DNA from 3 places in the Janthinobacterium sp. GW821-FHT03C08 genome. Region 3 is predicted to be linked to each of the others. Evidence: predicted binding sites of a transcription regulator. Region 3 holds the regulator's gene; each other region holds the start of a gene.
The links. Region 3 encodes FNR, which switches genes on or off when oxygen is low (the NO sensors DNR and NnrR bind a similar motif). Its sites were predicted from a motif close to TTGATNNNNATCAA; they were not measured.
Positions count from the first base shown of each region.

Region 1: the regulator FNR is predicted to act here: its motif matches at 1,120-1,133, upstream of ubiU (ubiquinone anaerobic biosynthesis protein UbiU).
Region 2: the regulator FNR is predicted to act here: its motif matches at 1,160-1,173, upstream of paaA (1,2-phenylacetyl-CoA epoxidase subunit PaaA).

Region 1 is NZ_JBWKUP010000007.1:292,428-295,701, reverse strand. Features, by position in the region: gene AC07VL_RS12315 (ribonucleoside triphosphate reductase) at 1-498, opposite strand, end outside; gene AC07VL_RS12310 (hypothetical protein) at 618-1,034, opposite strand; gene ubiU (ubiquinone anaerobic biosynthesis protein UbiU) at 1,197-2,234, shown strand; gene ubiV (ubiquinone anaerobic biosynthesis protein UbiV) at 2,244-3,140, shown strand; gene ubiT (ubiquinone anaerobic biosynthesis accessory factor UbiT) at 3,161-3,274, shown strand, end outside.
Region 2 is NZ_JBWKUP010000001.1:513,087-516,360, reverse strand. Features, by position in the region: gene paaX (phenylacetic acid degradation operon negative regulatory protein PaaX) at 61-990, opposite strand; gene paaA (1,2-phenylacetyl-CoA epoxidase subunit PaaA) at 1,257-2,246, shown strand; gene paaB (1,2-phenylacetyl-CoA epoxidase subunit PaaB) at 2,273-2,557, shown strand; gene paaC (1,2-phenylacetyl-CoA epoxidase subunit PaaC) at 2,572-3,274, shown strand, end outside.
Region 3 is NZ_JBWKUP010000009.1:243,624-246,897, forward strand. Features, by position in the region: gene AC07VL_RS15130 (response regulator) at 1-1,224, opposite strand, end outside; gene fnr (fumarate/nitrate reduction transcriptional regulator Fnr) at 1,474-2,232, shown strand; gene AC07VL_RS15140 (FixH family protein) at 2,235-2,759, opposite strand; gene ccoG (cytochrome c oxidase accessory protein CcoG) at 2,813-3,274, opposite strand, start outside.

The sequences.
Region 1 (3,274 bases), on a different contig from region 3:
CAGCTCCTGCATGTATTGGCGCACGTCTTCGTAGCGCAGGCTGTCCTGGCGGATGTACGGCGCCATGTAGGTGTCGAAGGAACTGAAGGCCTGCGCGCCGGCCCACTCGTTTTGCAGGGTGCCGAGGAAATTGACGATCTGCCCGATGGCGCTCGACATGTGCTTGGGCGGGCTTGACTCGATCTTGCCCGGCACGCCGTTCAAGCCTTCGTGCAGCAGGGTGCGCAGCGACCAGCCGGCGCAGTAGCCGGCCAGCATGTCGAGATCGTGGATGTGCAGGGCCGCTTCGCGGTGCGCCGCGCCCACGTCCGGCGGATACACCTGGTCCAGCCAGTAGTTGGCGATGACCTTGCCCGACACATTGAGTATCAGGCCGCCCAGCGAATAGCCCTGGTTGGCATTGGCATTGACGCGCCAGTCGCTCCGTTCCAGGTATTCATTGATGGACGCGGCGACATCGACCTGGCCGCGCGGGGTGGGAACTGCGTTTGTCGTCATGAAACCTCCAATAAACACAACATGCGGTGTTTTCATGGAGATTAGTCACTAAATGTAGTGGCGTCAAAGGGCGCGCGCAGCGGCTTGCCGAATCCTTGATGCAGGTGAAAAAAAGCGCCTCAGCGGCTTTTTTTCGCGCCCACCTGGCGCAGGATCAGCCAGGCGGCGCCAAACCAGGCAGCGCCGCAGAGGGCGATGCCGACGACGGAGGCGGGCAGCACGTGCATCCAGATTTCCAGCGCCGAGTAGGTGCTCCAGCTGGCCACGCGCGCGTCGAAAGTGACGTAATTGGCCAGCAGCCAGTACACGGCCAGCATGCCTGTGCACAGGCTGGCCTGGCGCAGCGCGGACACCTGGCGGCGCGCAAGGACAGCTTGCAGGAACAGCAGCAGCACGCCGGGCCAGGCGCCCAGCACCTCGGGCGACAGGATGGAGAGGGACTCGGCATCGTAGCCGTCGGCGGGCGACGCCCACTGTATTTGCAGCACGGTGAGGAACAGGGTCAGCAGGAAGATGAGCAGCGGTTTGCGGGGCATGGCGGTCGGGGGAGCAGGGGGAAAGGTGGGGCATTTTACAGCCAGGTCAAGCAAGTTGAAGGTGCGCCAGCCGTGCGCGCATTCCTTCACCTGCGTCAAGGACTGGGCGGCATGGGCGGGGCTATAGTCTGCACCCTGAGCCGATACAGGACTGAGAACACCATGATGCTTGAATCAACCCCCGCCACCTGCGGGGCCGGACCGCTGGAACTGGTCTGCCCCGCCGGCAGCCTTCCTGCCTTGAAAGCGGCCGTCGACAATGGCGCCGACACCGTCTACCTGGGCTTTCGCGACGCCACCAATGCGCGCAATTTCGCCGGCCTCAATTTCGACGAAAAGGCCATCGCCGAAGGCGTGCGCTATGCCCATCAATATGGGCGCAAGGTGCTGCTGGCGCTGAACACGTATCCGCAGCCGCACAACTGGGCCGTGTGGCGCAGCGCCATCGACCGCGCCGCCGAAGCCGGCATCGACGCCATGATCGTGGCCGACCCGGGCCTGATGGCCTACGCGGCCCAGCACCAGCCGCAGCTGCGCCTGCACCTGTCCGTGCAGGGCTCGGCGACGAATTACGAGGCCATCAACTTCTATCGCGAGCACTTCGGCATCGCTCGCGCCGTGCTGCCGCGCGTGCTGTCGATGGCGCAGGTCGAGCAACTGATCTCCAAGACGGACGTCGAGATCGAGGTCTTCGGCTTCGGCAGCCTGTGCGTGATGGTCGAGGGGCGCTGCGCGCTGTCGTCATATGCGACGGGCGAGGCGCCAAATACGCACGGCGTGTGCTCGCCGGCGAAATCCGTGCGCTGGCTGGAAACGCCGAACGGCCTGGAATCGCGCCTGAACGGCGTACTGATCGACCGCTACGCGCCCGGCGAAAACGCCAGCTATCCCACCCTGTGCAAGGGGCGTTTCGAAGTCAACGACGAAGAGTATTACGCCATCGAGGAGCCGGCCAGCCTGAACACCCTGGCGCTGCTGCCGCAGCTGATCGCCATGGGCGTGCGCGCCGTGAAGATCGAAGGACGCCAGCGCAGTCCCGCCTACGTGGCGCAGGTGACGCGCGTGTGGCGCGAAGCGATCGACGCCTGCCGCGAAGGCAATGCGCGCTACGTCGTCAAGCCGGGCTGGATGGCGGCCATGGACAAGCTGGCCGAAGGGCAGCAGCACACCTTGGGCGCGTATCACCGCTCCTGGAAATAGAGGATGAACATGTTAAAACTATCTTTGGGCCCCTTGCTGTACTACTGGCCGCGCGCTACCGTCTTCGAGTTTTACCAGCAGATGGCCGCCACGGCCGTCGATATCGTGTATCTCGGCGAAACCGTGTGTTCGCGCCGGCACGAGCTGCGCCTGGCCGACTGGCTCGATATCGCCGACATGCTGGCCGCCGCCGGCAAGGAGGTGGTGCTGTCGACGCAGGCGCTGATCGAGGCGGGCGCGGAACTGGCGACCCTGCGCCGCATCACGGGCAATGGCCGCTACATGGTCGAGGCGAACGACATGGGCGCCGTGCACTGCATGGAAAAGGGGGGGGCCTTCGTCGCCGGTCCCCATTTGAACCTGTTCAATGGTCCCAGCCTGCAATTGCTGGCGCGCCTCGGTGCGCGGCGCTGGGTGATGCCGCTGGAAATGGGGCAAGCGGCGCTGGCGGAAATGCAGCGCCAGAAGCCGGACGGCCTGGAGACGGAAGTCTTCGCCTATGGCCGCATGCCGCTGGCCTTTTCCGCGCGCTGCTTCACGGCGCGCAACCGCAACCTGCCGAAGGACGATTGCGGCTACAGCTGCCTGGAAGAGCCGGACGGCCTGCTGCTGCGCACGCGCGACGAAGTGCCCTTCCTCGTGCTCAACGGCACGCAGACGCAGTCGGCGCTCGTCTACAACCTCGTGCGCGAACTGGACGCCATGCGCGACATGGGCGTGGGCGTGGCGCGCATCAGCCCGCAGGCGATGAACACTGAAAAAGTCATCGCCATCTTTGACCGCGCCCGGCGCGGCCAGGTCAGCGGCATCGGCGCCCAGGCCCAGCTGGCGGCCTGCCAGCCGGCCGGCGCCTGCGACGGCTACTGGCATGGCCAGCCCGGCATGGAACAGCGCACCGCCCATTGATCGCCTCGAAAGGAACTACCATGCAAGAGCAACTGGAAAGACTGCCCATTCCCGTCCCGGCGCCCGTTGCCGCCACGCCCGGCCCGTGCAAGGGGGGACCGTCGTACCGCCTGCCCGAACCGCTGGCCGAACTG
Region 2 (3,274 bases), on a different contig from region 3:
CAGGGCCGCAGGCAGTACGAACGTACGCCCAGGCCCTGCAACGCCGCCATGGATGTTTTCTCAGGCGTTCAGGCCGCCGAAACGTTCGTAGAACCACGGCTCCACGTCCGGCGCCTGCGCGTCTTCGCGCCGCAGGGTGGCCAGGATATGTTCTTCGGCCGCCGCATGGGTGATGCGGTACAGGTCGCGGGCCAGGGCGTAGGCTTGCGTGCCCGGCCACGGCTCGGGCAGCAGTTCGACGGGCAGTTGCGGGTCGTGCAATTGCACGCGGCGGTAGGCGTGCGTCAGCAGTGAACGGATGACGAACGCTTGCTCGGGATCGAAGGCGGGTTCTTCCTGCAGCAAGGTCAGCAGGGGCTGGAAGCTGGCGATGAATTTTTCGTAGCCGGCCATCACTTCCGACAGATCCCAGCATTCGCCCACCATGTCGCGCAGGGGGCGCGTGCTGACGCCCGGCAACTCTGTTGTGTGGCAGATATACAGCTTGCCCTGCACCTCGTTGCGCACGAGGATATCTTCCAGCGCGTCCCCATTGCTGGCCGGATGGCCGAAGATGCCGGGCGCGATCAGTCCGTAGCCGGCCCACAATAATTCCTTGCGCAGGGCGCCCCGCTCGGCGGCGCCGATGCTGCCGGCCGGGCCGATCACCAGGGTCCAGCTGCCATCCCAGTGCACCACCAGCGGTGCATAGATGCGGCGATACGCGCGCTCGAAGCGGGCCAGCGCCTCCGGACGGATCGTATAGGCGCTGCGGCGGCCATCCCTTTGCGAACTGAGCCAGCCCTCTTGGGCCAGGCGGAACACGCTGGTACGCAGCAGGCGGTCGTTGACGCCGAATGGCGCCAGCAAGTCGATCAGGCTGCCCAGCCAGATGGCGCCGCCGCGCGGCACGATGGCATCGCCAAAAATCGTCATCACCAGGGATTTCGAGCGCGGTGGGTCGCTTTCCAGGAAATCGGCTATCCATGCCGTGCAGCGGGTGTTCTTCATGTGGTTCCGGTCTGGCCGTGTTGCGGTCATTTCAATAAAAGCAGCAGTTTACTTGGCTGCGCGGGTAGCGCGGCAATAATTTGCCGGGCGCACTGGTAGGGCCCCGGAGTGTTTTCTCATAAGCAATATCATACGCACAAAAAAGCGGCACAAGATACGAAATTTTAAAATGATTCACATCAAGTGTATGCAAATCGTTTTTTGTATCGTATTATCTGTTCATCGCGCTGCGCTGCTGCGCACATCACCGACATGGGAGACACATCATGTACGCACAAATGGTTGAAACCGGCCTCAAAAATGTCCGTTCCATCGACGACATGGGGCAGGAAGAACGCGCGTTCCAGGCGCGCATCGACGAAGGCATCAAGATTGAGGCCAAGGACTGGATGCCGGACGCCTACCGCAAGACCCTGATCCGCCAGATTTCGCAGCATGCGCATTCGGAAATCGTCGGTCAGTTGCCTGAAGGTAACTGGGTCACGCGCGCCCCCACCCTGAAACGCAAATCGATCCTGCTGGCGAAGATCCAGGATGAAGCGGGCCACGGCCTGTACCTGTATAGCGCCGCGGAAACCCTGGGCGTCTCGCGCGACGACTTGCTCGCTGCCTTGCACTCGGGCAAAGCCAAGTATTCCAGCATCTTCAACTATCCCACCCTGTCGTGGGCCGACATGGGCGCCATCGGCTGGCTGGTCGACGGTTCCGCCATCATCAACCAGATTCCCCTGTGCCGCTGCTCGTACGGTCCGTATGCGCGTGCCATGATCCGCGTCTGCAAGGAAGAATCGTTCCATGCGCGCCAGGGCTACGACATCATGATGTCCCTGTGCAAGGGCACGCCGGCGCAGAAAGCCATGGCGCAGGATGCCTTGAACCGCTGGTGGTGGCCGTCGCTGATGATGTTCGGCCCGTCCGACGCCGCTTCCGTCAACAGCGCCCAGTCGGCGCAATGGCGCATCAAGCTGTTCTCGAACGACGAATTGCGCCAGCGCATGGTCGACCAGACCGTGCCGCAAATCGAATACCTGGGCCTGACCGTGCCCGATCCCGACCTGAAATTCAATGCCGAAACGGGCCACTATGAATTCGGCGAGATCGACTGGTCCGAGTTCAACAATGTCCTGAAGGGCAACGGCCCGTGCAACCGCGAGCGCCTGCAAACCCGCGTCAAGGCATATGAGGACGGCGCATGGTTCCGCGATGCGCTCGTCGCCTACGCCGACAAGCAAGCCGCAGTCAAAGCGGCAGCGTAAATATACATAAGATAGGGGAGAGCAACATGAGCAAAGAATGGCCATTGTGGGAAGTTTTCATCCGCAGCCAGCACGGCCTGGCGCACAAGCATGTGGGCAGCCTGCACGCCTCCGACGCCACCATGGCGGTCAACCATGCGCGCGACGTCTACACGCGCCGCAATGAAGGCGTGAGCATCTGGGTGGTGCGCGCGGCCGACATCGTCGCCAGCAGCCCCGGCGACAAGGGCGCCCTGTTCGAGCCGTCGAACAGCAAGGTGTACCGCCATCCCACCTTCTTCCCGATGCCGGAAGAAGTCAAGAACCTGTGATGGGAGCGCCGGCAATGGATGACAAAGTTAACTACTTGCTGCGCCTGGGCGACAATGCCCTGATCCTCAGCCAGCAGCTGTCGCAGCTGTGCGGCAAGGGACCGGCGCTGGAAGAAGACATGGCGCTGACCAACGTGGCGCTGGACTTGCTGGGCCAGACGCGCCTGTGGTTCAGCTATGCGGCCGAACTGGAAAACGCGGGCCGCGACGAGGACGACATCGCCTTCTTGCGCGACGCCCACGACTTCAAGAACTGCCTGCTGGTCGAGCAGCCGAACGGCAATTACGCCGACACCATGATGCGCCAGTTCTTCTTTGACAGCTGGCACTACTTCCAGCTGCTGGAATTGGCGAAATCGACGGACGCGCGCATCGTCGAAGTGGCGCAAAAATCGATCAAGGAAGTCACGTACCACCTGCGCCGCAGCGGTGACCTGATCGTGCGCCTCGGCGACGGCACGGCGGAGAGCCATGCCAAGACGCAGGCCGCAGCCGACAAGCTGTGGATGTACACGGGCGAGATGTTCAAGTATGACGCCGTCGACCAGGCCATGGTCGCCGCAGGCGTTGCGCCGCCATCGGATATCCTGCGCCAGGCTTTCCTGGAACACGTAGCCGAAATCTTCGCCGAAGCCACTCTCGCCATGCCGGCGCCCGACGCCTGGATGCAAAAGGGCGGCAAGCAGGGCACGCACACGGAGCACCTGGGTTTTATCC
Region 3 (3,274 bases):
CAACAGATACACCATGCCCAGCACGGCGTTCAGGGGCGTGCGGATTTCATGGCTCATGTTGGCGACGAAGTCGCTCTTGGCGCGGTTGGCCGCCTCGGCGCGGTCGCGTTCCTGCTCCAGCTCCAGGGCGCGCGTCTCGACCTCCTGCTGCAGCCGGTCGCGCTCGCTCATCAGGCCGTTGAACGCCTCCGTCAGTTCGCCGATCTCGTCGCGCTGCTGCACCGGCACGGGGGTAAAGCGCTTGCCCGAGGCGCGCAGGGACAGCAGCGTGTCGCGCAGGCGCACCAGGGGCGACAGCAGGCGCACGGTCACCCAGCCCAGCACGGCCGCGGCCAGCAGCGAGGCGCAGATGCTCCACAGCACCAGGCGCGACAGCACGCCGTCGAATGGTTCGAAGGCATCGGCCACGGGCAGCGAGGCGGCCAGCAGCCAGTTCACCGACTTCAAGCGCTTGAAGCTGTTGACGCCCGTGATGCCGCGGCTGTTGGTGCTGACCATGCTGCCTTCGCCGTCTTCCTTGAGCAGCTGCGTGGTGACGACGTTGGCGCCCGCCGCGCGCGGCTGCAGCAAACGGCTGGGGTCGGGATGCAGCACGTAGCGGGGCACGGCTTCGCGCGTGAGGATGAAAAAATAGCCGCTCTTGCCCACCTTGGCCGTGCGCAAACGCCCCAGCATGTTGTCCTTGTACAGGCGCAGCACGCCGATGACGATGCCGGCCACCTCGCCGTTGTTGTCCAGCACGGGGGCGACCATCTGCACGATGGGCAAATGGCTGGTCTTGCCCAGCATCGGTTCCGTGATCATGGCCTGCTTGGTGCGCATGACGGTCTGGAAATAGCCGCGGTCGGCTACGTCGGTGCCGTTGCGCCCCTGCACCTCGGGCACGTTGGCCACCACCTTGCCCTGCGTATCGAGCACGAGCACGTCGTCGAACAGGGCCAGCATGGTGCGCTGCGTGTAGTAGTCACGCAATGCGCCGGCGTCGGCCATCAGGGCGGGCGGCTGGTGGCGCGCCGTCTGGGTGACGATGTCGAGCAGCATGGCCAGCTTGTCGTCGAGTTCCTCGGCCGTGCGCTCGATCAGCGCCGTTTGCTGGCTCAGCAGCACTTGCGTGAAATCGTCGCGCATGTGCTTGACCTGCACCACGGTGACCACGGCGATCATGGCGATCGAGGTCAGGCTGGTGGCCAGCGCGACTTTTGCTTTAATGCCGAGAGGCTTCATGATTTCCTTTGAGTACCCGGAGGCACAGGCGGCAGATAATGCTGTCAGGAATTTTCCTATCAATACTTCAACTTGGCAAGCGCAGGCCGCGTAATTTTCCGCGCTGGAACGGGCTTTTGACGATGTTGCCATAAAATTAAATGCCGGACGTCGTTTATTCAGCGAAATTACGGTGAATTGCCGTGAAATTGGCACATGGCAACGCACTATGCAGTAAACTTGTTATTGCATTTTCTAAAAGGGTCTGACATGACAGAAGCGCTACTCTCTCCAGCCGTGCCCGCCGTGAACGTGGAAGCGTTGCGTGCGCGCTGCTCGACGTGCAGCATGCATCAATTGTGCCTGCCGATGGGACTCGACGTGGGCGACATGGACCGGCTCGACCAGATCATCGGCCGCCGCCGCAAGGTCGCGCGCGGCGCCTCGCTGTTCCGCATCGGCGACTCGTTCCAGAACCTGTACGCCATCCGCCTGGGCCACTTCAAGACGTACCAGATCAATCCAGGCGGCGAAGAACAGGTGACGGGTTTCCAGATGGCTGGCGAACTGCTGGGCATGGACGCCATCAGCGCCGACCGCCACCACTGCAATGCCGTGGCGCTGGAAGACAGCGAAGTGTGTGAAATCCCGTTTTCCAGCCTGGAACAATTGCTGGGCAATATGCCCACGCTGCTGCGGCATTTCCATCGCATGATGAGCCAGGAAATCACGCGCGAGCAAAGCGTGATGCTGTTGCTGGGCAATATGCAGGCGACGCAGCGCTTTGCCGCCTTCATCGTCAACCTGGCGTCGCGCTACGAGGCGCGGGGCTACTCGGGCAGCAAGTTCCAGCTGCGCATGTCGCGCGAGGAAATCGGCAATTACCTGGGACTGACCATCGAGAGCGTCAGCCGTTTATTGTCGAAATTCAAGAAGGAAGGCTGGCTGCGCGTCTCTAATCGCGAAATTGAAATCCTGCAGCCCGCGAAATTGAAAGCCATTACGGCCGGCACGGATACTTGTAAATAGGCCTACAGTTCCTCGTCCGCGTGCAGCGCGATGCTGCGCTGCAGGGGCCAGGTCCAGATGCCGGACAGGCGCCATTCGCGCTTGTCGTTTTCCACCAGCACCTGCCAGCGGCTGCGCTCGAGCATCGGCAGGGCCACCGAGAAATTGCCGGCCGCATCGGGCTGCACCAGCAGCCTGATATCCTTCTCCGGCAACGTCGCATGCGCCAGGTGCAGCTGCAAGGGCGCCTGGTAAGCCTTGCCGAAGCTGTGCACGGCGCCGCTCAGGCGCGCCTGCGCCACGTCGTAGGACAGGCGCGTATCCATCGCCAGGTTGCTGGCAACCGTATCGCGCCGCAAGTCCTGGTTGATGGCCTTGCCCTGCTTGTAATAATCGCCCACCACCAGCGCGTCCGGCTGCGTAAACGCGATATACGCCATGCAGCTGCCGACGACGACGGACAGGCCGGGGCCGACCATCAGCAGCCATGGCCAGCGATGCTTGTACCAGGGCGCCACGGGGGCTTGCAGTTTCAGACTGTCGGACATTTTATTCTCCTGTTTAAGCGGCCAATCCCCATGCGGGGATTGGCCTTCCTACATTACCGCGGCACGATGAACACCGCGTTTTCCCGCACATGCAGCGACGGGTCGTCCAGCGATTGCAGTTCGATGGCAATCTTGTTCGAGCCCTTCTCGCCCACGCCGTGCGGCACGCGCAGGCGGATGGGCCAGCCCAGGGTTTCCGTCGGCTGCAGGGTCACTTCGTCGCGCGTCAGCAGGGTCAGGCCCGGCAGGCCGGAGACGCTGATCCTGAAATGCTGGCTTTGCTCCGAGGTGTTCATGATCTGCAGGCGGTAGACGTTCTCGATCATGCCGTCTTCCACTTCGCGTCCCATGGAGCCGCGGTCGCGGATCACGTCCATTTTCAATGGCGTGCGCAGGGCCAGCGAGGTACACACGGCGATGATGATCAGGGCCAGGATGGACGTGTAGATCAGCACGCGCGGGCGCATGGCGCGCCGGCGGATCTGCTGCGAGTTGAAGTTGTTTTCCATCGCATG